DNA from 3 places in the Agrobacterium sp. 16-2014-1-2a genome. Region 1 is predicted to be linked to each of the others. Evidence: predicted binding sites of a transcription regulator. Region 1 holds the regulator's gene; each other region holds the start of a gene.
What was found. The regulator PhoB, encoded in region 1, activates phosphate uptake and scavenging genes when phosphate is short. The targets are predictions, from matches to a motif close to TGTCATNNANCTGTCAT.
Positions count from the first base shown of each region.

Region 1 (3,273 bases):
ACAGCGACACCGGCCGCAAAATCCAGATATCGCTCGCCGCTTTCCGTGAACAGCCATACACCCTCACCGCGCTCGAAGCGCAGGGGGGCTCTTGAAAACGTATCAAACAATGGCGCGCCGGCTTCGGCCATGGCTGTATCACTCCTTGCGCAGATGCGCTGTCAAACTGTTGTCAATAGGCTTGCGGGGTTATCCCTCGCCTGAAAATCAAAATGCCGCCTTGCGGCGGCAGGGGCACTATTGTCACTTCGTTTGCCGATGTCAACAAAAGTCAGCGTTTCCCGGGCTTCTCAAGCACTAGTATGCGGCGGCGGGCCAGCCCCAAGGTGTTGCCTTTCAGACTCAATACGCCAGCAAGTTGGGGAAAACCGGAAAATCGATTCCAGATGATTCCCGCGACTCTTGCCACGGAGTCGGGCTGGCACTAGGTTAATCGCTAATTACTAGACTGCATTGCGGCGGAACTAGTCACCGAAAATCAGGCGGAAACCACGCTTGCGGCATGCGCGCGAGACGGAGAGGGATTCTGCCGAAAATACACGCGACAAGCGGAGAAGCGGCATGAACTGGACAGACGAACGAGTCGAAAAGCTCAAGAAATTGTGGTCCGAGGGCCTTAGCGCCAGCCAGATTGCAGCGCAGCTGGGCGGCGTCAGCCGTAATGCCGTGATCGGCAAGGTCCATCGTCTCAATCTGCCGGGACGCGTCAAGGCTGGCGGTCCAGTGACTTCGGCACGCTCCGCGCCGAAGCGCACAGCTGCCCCTGCCCCGCGCGCGACGACTTTCGCAGGTCGCGTCAACGCGGCACCGGCGCGTATCCTCACCCGTTCGAACGCGGCAACGGCGCTGCACGAGGAGATCGATATCGAGACCGCGCAGGTGCTCGATTACGTTCCTTCCAAGAACGTTGTCACGCCGATTTCCCGTCGCCTGACGCTGACGGAACTGACCGAGCGCACCTGCAAATGGCCGGTTGGCGATCCGCTGAAGGACGACTTCCATTTCTGCGGTTGTGAGGCGCTGGAATCTTCGCCCTATTGCAAGTTCCATGCGAAACTCGCCTACCAGCCGGTGAGCGAGCGCCGCAAGGCTTGAGTGTTGCGGCACGCATTCAGCACTCAAAAATTACGGGCCTTCGGGCCCGTTTTTTTTATGACAAAAATCAAGCCGCTTTCTGGGGCGACTTGATGGCAGGCCACACCCTTTCCCCTTACTATTGGGCGTGACCCTTCAATCCGGATTTCAACGCGCAGCCGATCTTCTCCGGTCAAAACGGACAATGGCATCGAGTTTGGCGGATATTCACATTGAAAAAGCCCGAAACCGTTTCAGATTTCGGGCTTCCTGATTTTTTGGTGCACTACTTCGCCAGCGAAACCACCTGGTTCCGCGTCGCTCAGGCTTCCATAGAATATCCCGCGCCACGCACCGTGCGGATGACATCCTGCATGTGCGAGAAATTCAGGGCCTTGCGCAGACGTCCGACGTGCACATCGACAGTGCGCTCGTCGACATAGATATCATGACCCCAGACGCCATCCAGCAATTGCGAGCGGGAAAACACCCGACCCGGCGACGTCATCAGGAATTCCAGCAAGCGGAATTCCGTCGGGCCGAGGCGCACTTCGCGGCTTTTGCGGTGAACGCGATGGGTCTCGCGATCCAGTTCGATATCGCCGCATTTGAGCACCGACGACAGAACCTCGGGACGGGCCCGGCGCAACATGGCCTTGACCCGGGCCATGAGTTCCGGCGTCGAGAACGGCTTGACGACATAATCGTCAGCGCCGGTAGCGAGACCGCGAACCCGTTCGCTCTCTTCGCCACGCGCCGTCAGCATGATGATGGGCAGGCGTTCTGTTTCCGGCCGCATTCTCAAGCGCCGGCATAGTTCGATACCGGAGACACCGGGCAACATCCAGTCCAGGATGAGAAGATCCGGAATGCGCTCCTGCAGCCTGATTTCCGCCTCATCGCCACGGGGTATCGTGTCGACGTCGTATCCCTCAGCCTCGAGATTGTAACGAAGCAGGACGCTCAACGCTTCCTCGTCTTCCACAACTGCAATCTTGGGCACCATATGCTGAACTCCGCAAGCTTCTGCTTGTCTGTTACTCGGTCACCGAACCAAGCGTGTTGGAACTGTCGTCCTTCGGACGCTCGCCCTCCGGCTGGCTGCCGGTGGTCATGTAATAGATCGTCTCTGCGATATTGGTCGCATGATCGCCGATACGCTCGATGTTCTTGGCGCAGAACAGAAGATGCGTGCAGGTGGTGATGTTGCGCGGGTCTTCCATCATGTAGGTCAGAAGCTCCCGGAAGAGCGACGTGTACATGGCATCGATTTCCTCGTCGCGTTCACGGATCGCATTGGCCTTTTCGGCGGAACGCGTGGAATAGACGTCGAGGACTTCCTTGAGCTGCACCAGCGCCAGGTCGGACAGATGCTCGATGCCGCGGGCGAGCTTGCGCGGAACGCCGGTGCCGGCGACAGCGATAACGCGCTTGGCCGTGTTCTTGCCAAGATCGCCGACGCGTTCGAGATCGGCGGCGATACGCAGGGTGCCGATGATCTCGCGAAGGTCTGCCGCCATCGGCTGACGCTTGGCGATGGTTACGATCGCCTTGTCGCCGATTTCGCGCTCAGCGTGGTCGAGAATGGTATCGTCCGAAATGACTTTCTGCGCGAGCGCAGCATCGGAATTGACGAGTGCGCGCACGGCGTCACCGCACATCTGCTCGGCAAGACCGCCCATTTCGGCGATGCGGCGCGTCAGAAACTTCAGTTCGTCGTCATAGGCAGACAGGATATGCGAATGGGTCGTTGTCTGTGTCATGGTCTATTCCTCCGGCTTGGCCTGCATGCGCGTGCCCAACAGCGGGGCACGGCAGAGGCACCAGTCTTGTACGGTTACGATAAAGCACCGGCCGGGGATCAGCCGAAGCGGCCCATGATGTAGTCCTGCGTGCGCTGGTCGTCCGGATTGGTGAACATCTTGTCGGTTTCGTTTTCTTCGACAAGATGACCAAGATGGAACATGGCCGTACGCTGGGAAACGCGCGCCGCCTGCTGCATGGAGTGCGTGACGATGACGATGGTGTAGTTGGTGCGCAGTTCGTGGATCAGTTCCTCGACCTTCGCAGTCGCGATCGGATCCAGCGCCGAGCACGGCTCGTCCATCAGGATCACTTCCGGGCTGACGGCAACCGCGCGTGCGATGCACAGACGCTGCTGCTGGCCACCGGAGAGGCCCGTGCCGGATTCCAGCAAAC
Region 1 covers NZ_JBNWBX010000001.1:1,420,635-1,423,907, forward strand. Annotated here, with positions in the region: gene ACQZ45_RS07105 (aspartate aminotransferase family protein) at 1-131, opposite strand, end outside; gene ACQZ45_RS07110 (GcrA family cell cycle regulator) at 562-1,095, shown strand; gene phoB (phosphate regulon transcriptional regulator PhoB) at 1,397-2,080, opposite strand; gene phoU (phosphate signaling complex protein PhoU) at 2,112-2,837, opposite strand; gene pstB (phosphate ABC transporter ATP-binding protein PstB) at 2,936-3,273, opposite strand, start outside.

Region 2 (3,273 bases), 1.4 Mb from region 1:
CGTGGGTCGGTCAAATTCGTGCTTGAACTGAATGGCGGCACTGCCAAACGCTACGGCATCAAACCGGGCGATGTGGTTCGCAGTGCACAAATCGGCAACCGGAAATGACATTGCCGCGTTACTGCGTCTGAAAAGGCCGGACGACGTTTCGCCCGGCCGGCAAGATCTCAGTAGACCGGCTCGATATGGCTCAAAATCCGGCAATTGGAAATAGATGCGGCAAGATTGATGGCAATGTCGATTGCCTCGACCGAATCCGCCGTCCCTTCAAGATAGATAACGTCATTTTCGACGGTTGCGGAAATCCGCGACTTCTCGAGACCGTTTTCGAAAGCCAGTGCAGAGGTGATGGCCTCGCATACACCCGCCATGCGGTCTCCAAAGAAGCTTTCCTGAATGCCTGACAAATTGAACATGTGCGTTCTCCTTCTTGGCTATTACAACGCCCGAATCACGGTTTTGTTCATCTCCGGTTCATCAATTCGTTCATCTTCCATTCATCTTGGCAAATTGGAACCCCCTGCCCGATCACATTTTAGGTGATCGGGAACCATTTCGTGAGGTGAGCATTTCGCGCATGGGAGTGAAATCTGCCGTCAAGGCGCATGAAACAGGGAGGAGAATGACATGCTGATTAACAAAACGGAGCCGTGTCACCACGCCTCGTGGATGAAGCCGGTGGCTATCCACCTGCCGCTATCCGCAGCGGTGGAAATCTACAGCCCTCTGGTGGCGCTGGACATGCTGATGTACCGCTGGCCGGAAGAACACGGACCGGAATATGAGGACGCACGCAGGAACTGTCTCGATGCTATCGCCGGAAAATGCGACATCGAAAAAGCGCGGGAATCGTTTCTGGTCGCAAGCAGCCACGCGCATATTCTGAACATCCACTAGGTCGTCACGCGGAAGGCTTTGTGAATATTATCGAATAAATATCAATCACTTACGTGATAACAATCGGATGAGCGGGAAGTTGATCTGCGTTCATCAACATGCCTCCAGAGGTCAAAACAACGGGCAATCCACCTGCGTGGATCGCCCGTTTGATTGAAGCCTGAGCGTCGTCCTATTCAAATGGCCGGGCGAACAGGGATCGGGAGGTTGCTGTGAGATACACCGTCTTAATTATCCCCATGCACCGGCAGTCAATACTCGGATAGATTTCTGTCTTACAATCGGTGTTTCGACGCGACTATTCCTGATAGCGCGACACGCCCGCTTCGTCGTTATCGCATTCAACCAGGCAAACAACCGTCTCCCCTAGCGAACAGGTAGCCTGCAAAAACCGTTCACGCTTTCTCGGTAACAAACGCGGCATCGACCCGTGCGCCAGAGGCGCATGAACGACCGAAGTCGGATCCTGCCTGCGGAACATGACATGTAACTGTCATGCAAACGTTATAATCCGCAATGACGAATTCCATGGAATCGGTTGGCGGGTAAACCGCTGAAAGCTTGGGAGTGGAACTGGCCAGCATGGAAACTGTTTTTGCCCTTTGCGCAATTCTGCTCCTCGCCTTCAATCTTCTCGGCGTCGTTCTGGCAGGCTGGCGGCTGAAAAGACGCGATACGGACAACGCACTTGTCCGGCAGAAACCGCCGGTATCGCTGGTGGTGCCGCTGCGCGGCATCGAAACTTTCACGCCGCTGACGCTGTCGCGCGCCTTCCAGCTCAACTGGCCGGACTATGAGCTGCTGTTCTGTGTCGCCGACGAGTTCGATCCCGTGATCGAGGAAGTGCGCAAGGCAAGCGCGGCCTTCCCCGCAGTTTCAGCGCAATTGCTCATCGGCGATGATCGCATCAGCGCCAATCCCAAACTGAACAATTGCGTCAAGGGCTGGCGTGCTGCCCAACACGAATGGGTCATTCTGGCCGATTCCAATGTCTTGATGCCGCAATCCTATATCGAAACCATGATGTCGGCCTGGCGGCCGGATAGCGGACTGGTCTGCTCGCCACCGCTCGGCTCCCGGCCGGATGGCTTTTGGGCGCATGTGGAATGCGCCTTCCTCAACGGCTCGCAAGGCCGCTGGCAATATGCGGCGGAAGCCATCGGCATGGGCTTCGCGCAGGGCAAATCGATGTTGTGGAACAAGCCATTCCTGGAAGAGCGCGGCGGCATCCGCGCGCTCGCCGCCGAAATCGCCGAAGATGCCGCTTCCACGAAGCTGGTCAGAAATGCCGGTCGCAAGGTATATCTGGTGTCGGCCCCGTTCGAGCAGCCTCTCGGACAGCGCCATGCCGGTGAGATCTGGTCGCGGCAGACCCGCTGGGCGCGGCTGCGGCGCGTCACCTTCCCGCAATATTTCGCCCCGGAAATCCTCACCGGCGCGCTTCCCCCGCTCCTCTTCGCGCTCGCTGCCGCCGTTGCCGCGGATGCGAACCTTGCCGTCACCGCGATTGCCGTACTCGCCATCATGTATGGCCCGGAACTGGCGCTCGCAGCTCTCAACCGGTGGCCGGTATCCCTCTATACCCTTCCGGCAATGGTCGCGCGGGATGTCATCATGCCATTCGTCTGGGTACGCAGCTGGATCGGCAGCGCGGTTGCATGGCGCGGCAATGTCATGACGATCGGCACGGCCGAAAGCACATTGGCCGGACCTTCAGCGGACTGAACGGAAGCTATTATTTAAAGGGGTTACACCTACAAGCGAATGTTTCGCTTTAAATGGTCGGAGTGGAGAGATTCGAACTCCCGACCCTCTGGTCCCAAACCAGATGCGCTACCAGACTGCGCTACACTCCGCCGAGGCGATGGCTGGGGAATACACGGTTCACCCGCAGTCCGCAACAGGGAAATTCATCTTTGTTGAGCCCATTGCCTCGATTATTGAAAACTCATGCAACGCGATGGGACCGTGAAGAGGCCGCAAGGGATAATCGTCTTGACTCTCACATGGAGTCGGTCCATTTCAAATTCAGCGTTCCTGACACGATTTGGTTATTCTATTCAGGTACGTGAATAGTAATCCGGGGCGTATGCCCCACCGCCCAACCGGAGCAGTTTCGACATGTCTGCGAAGATTTACCGCCCTGCAAAGACCGCCATGCAATCCGGCAAGGCGAAAACCAATGTCTGGGTTCTGGAATTCGACGCTGAGGTCCCGCGCAAGATCGATCCGATCATGGGATACACCTCGACATCCGACATGAAGCAGCAGGTAAAGCTGACATTCGAGACGCAGGAACAGGCCGAAGCCTATGCGCAGCGCAAGGGCATCGAATACCGCGTCATCCAGCCGAAGGAAGCAACCCGCAAAGTTGTA
Region 2 covers NZ_JBNWBX010000001.1:46,971-50,243, reverse strand. Annotated here, with positions in the region: gene ACQZ45_RS00270 (DUF192 domain-containing protein) at 1-108, shown strand, start outside; gene ACQZ45_RS00265 (BON domain-containing protein) at 168-416, opposite strand; gene ACQZ45_RS00260 (DUF982 domain-containing protein) at 628-897, shown strand; gene ACQZ45_RS00255 (ceramide glucosyltransferase) at 1,480-2,622, shown strand; tRNA gene ACQZ45_RS00250 (tRNA-Pro) at 2,677-2,753, opposite strand; gene ACQZ45_RS00245 (ETC complex I subunit) at 3,019-3,273, shown strand, end outside.
Region 2: the regulator PhoB is predicted to act here: its motif matches at 1,378-1,394, upstream of ACQZ45_RS00255 (ceramide glucosyltransferase).

Region 3 (3,273 bases), 240 kb from region 1:
TCAACGTACGCGCCTCGACCATCATCGGCGCCGTTGGTGGTGGCGGCATTGGCGAGGTCTTCCGGCTGTCGATCGGTAACGATCACGCCTCCAAGACCTATGCCATCATCATCCTGCTGCTGATCACCATCATCGCCGTAGACCAGTTTTCAAGCTGGTTGCGCCGCAGGCTGATCGGCCATCAATCCTTCGAATTCGGACGGGGAGCGGCCTGATGTCGTCCAGCTTCATTCTCAATACCGCAGACCGCGAGAGGCTGACGGCCGCACATCCCGCAATTTTCAATCGCGGCTTCATGCAGCGATTCGGCTTGCTGACCGGTATTGTCGCCGTCCTCGTCTATCTCACCGCCTGCTTTTTCTTCTTCAATGTCGGCCCCGCTTTCATGCAGGGCCGATGGGATCGCGCTTCGAGCTACATTCAGGACTGGTATTCCTGGCGGGCCCAGCCACGCCTTCGTTTCGAAGACGGCAAGGTGAACCCGCAGTGGTCAAGCCGGATGCAATATCCCGCCGATGCGCCGATCGACTGGCTGCAACCCTTGCCGGATGGCGGCTACAGCGTCGTTTACGCGGGCACGCAAAACCGTCTCGACGTAACGCCGACCCGGGTGGACGTCTATGTGGACGGCAAGAACTATCCCGTCATCATCAATGGCGACAAGGCTCTGGCGCCTGAGGTCCTGCCGCAAGAGATCACGCAGGACGGCAACAAGGTTCTCGTGCATTACGGTTTTGCCGGACAGGCGGAAATCCGCACCAGCCAGGTTTACGTGCAGCGGCGGTTCCTCGGATGGGCGAACTTCCTGTTCGATACCAAATCGGAATTCTGGGGCAAGAGCTATGGCGACCTTGCCGCACTGGCGCTGTGGGGGGAAAGGCTCGATCCCACGCGCTCCAATATCAGCCACATGGTCGATGATTTCCTCGACAATGGTGTCTGGCAGCACGCCGATATTCTTTCCAAGCTGATGCAGACGCTGGTGATGGCCTTTGTGGGCACGTTGTTCGGCACGCTCGTTGCCCTGCCGCTCGCTTTTCTCGCCGCACGCAATATCACCGCCAACAGGGCCGCCAACTGGGGCATGAAGCGTCTATTCGACTTCCTGCGCTCGATCGACATGCTGATCTGGGCGCTGTTTTTCACCCGCAGCTTCGGTCCGGGGCCGATCCCCGGCATTGCCGCGATCTTCTTCACCGATACCGGCGCGCTCGGCAAGGTCTATGCCGAGGCGCTGGAGAATGTTGACGACAAGCAGCGCGAGGGCGTCAAATCGGTTGGCGCTTCTCCCATTGCCGTCAATCGTTTCGGCGTGCTTCCGCAGGTCCTGCCGGTCTTCATTTCCCAGTCGCTTTATTTCTGGGAAAGCAACACCCGTTCAGCCACGATCATCGGTGCGGTTGGCGCTGGCGGCATCGGTTTGAAACTGCTGGAAGCAATGGGTACCAATGCCGACTGGGACAAGGTCGCTTATATGGTGCTGCTCATTCTCTTCGTGGTTTTCCTGTTCGACCACATCTCGAATTCCCTGCGGTCGCGCCTGATCGGGAAAACCCAGCATTAATTCATAAAGCAGGAGCGGGGTTTGGCTATCCCGCTTCCCGAGACGTGCGCAAAACCGGAACCTCTTTGCAAAGTCAGATACATCCCCTCAATGCGCCAGCATCCGTCTTGCGGACATTCGAGAGACACGCGGCGTTTCAAGCGCTTTTTTTCCTGGGGCATCATCATTCTGTCACGGAAAGCGATTACCTCGCACTCCTGACCTTGCGGGAAGCGGGCGAGTCACGCCAAATAGCTTTTCATCCAGGTTTTCCATGACACCGAAGAGTGCTTGCCGTGCGCTACGCCATCTATTTTTCTCCGGCTAAAGATCATCCGCTGACTGAAGCGGCGTCGCGCTGGCTGGGACGCAATGCCTTTTCCGGCGCCCAACATGATGACCATGCCGCTTATGCGGAGATGACCGAGGAGCCGCGCCGTTACGGTTTCCACGCGACGCTGAAAGCCCCCTTCGAGCTTTCCGAAAAATACAGCGAAGCGGATCTCGTCGCCGCCCTCGAACAGTTTGCGGCCAGCCACTCCGTCTTCGATATTCCGCGTGTTGTCATCGGCGCACTCGGGCCGTTTTTCGCGCTCGTTCCGGATCGCACCTACCAGCGGCTGCAGGATTTTGCCGCTGAGATCGTCGACCATTTCGACCGGTTTCGCGCGCCCCTGTCCGAGACCGACATTGCCCGCCGCCGCCCGCAAAACCTGACCGAAAGCCAGCGGCAAAATCTGTCGCTCTGGGGTTATCCGCATGTCATGGACGACTTCCGCTTTCATATGACGCTGACGGGCCGCATCGACGAAAGCGACGCGCCCGCTATCCAGGATGTGCTTTCGACCAAGTTTTCCGAGTTCGTCGACCGGCCTCTCACCATTTCCGGCCTCGCTTTGTTCGTTGAGGAAACGCGCGGCGCACCATTTACCGTTCATCGCTGGCACCCGCTTGGCCAGCCGCCAAAGAAAGATGCTGACCCATGACCGAGCATGCCCTTTCCAACGCCCGTATCGTTCTGGAAGACGATATTATTCTGGGATCCGTTCTGATCCGTGACGGCAAGATCGCCGATATCAGCGAAGGCGCCTCCAAGACCGGCGAGGATCTCGAAGGCGATTTCCTCATCCCGGGTCTGGTGGAACTGCACACCGACCATCTGGAACAGCACTATTCGCCGCGTCCCGGGGTTATCTGGGATAAGATTGCCGCCATTCAGGCTCACGATGCGCAGGTCGCGTCATCAGGCATTACCACTGTTTTCGACTGCCTGCGGCTGGGCTCCGACGAAGATGGCGGGTTCAAGAAGGGCGAGATGCGGGAAATGGCGGATGCCATTGAAACCGCTGCCGATCAGAACCGCCTGCGGGCAGATCACCTGCTGCACCTGCGCTGTGAAGTCGCCTCCGCCGATGTGCTCGAGCATTTCGAAGATTTCGAGACCGATCCGCGTGTGCGGCTGATTTCGATGATGGACCACTCCCCGGGGCAGCGCCAGTTTCAGTCGATGGACCAATATATCTTCTATTACCAGAAGAAGCGCGGACTGAGCGACGAGGCTTTCGCCGAGTTCGTCAGACGCCGGCAGACGGCATCGGCGGAGTTTTCCGCCAAGCACCGGGATTACCTGGCGGCCCGTTGCGCCGAGCGCGGCATAACCGTTGCAAGCCATGACGACGCTACAGAAGCGCATGTGGGCGAAGCGATCGGGCACGGCGTGAAACTCGCGG
Region 3 covers NZ_JBNWBX010000001.1:1,664,988-1,668,260, forward strand. Annotated here, with positions in the region: gene phnE (phosphonate ABC transporter, permease protein PhnE) at 1-215, shown strand, start outside; gene phnE (phosphonate ABC transporter, permease protein PhnE) at 215-1,564, shown strand; gene ACQZ45_RS08340 (DUF1045 domain-containing protein) at 1,831-2,529, shown strand; gene ACQZ45_RS08345 (alpha-D-ribose 1-methylphosphonate 5-triphosphate diphosphatase) at 2,526-3,273, shown strand, end outside.
Region 3: the regulator PhoB is predicted to act here: its motif matches at 1,723-1,739, upstream of ACQZ45_RS08340 (DUF1045 domain-containing protein).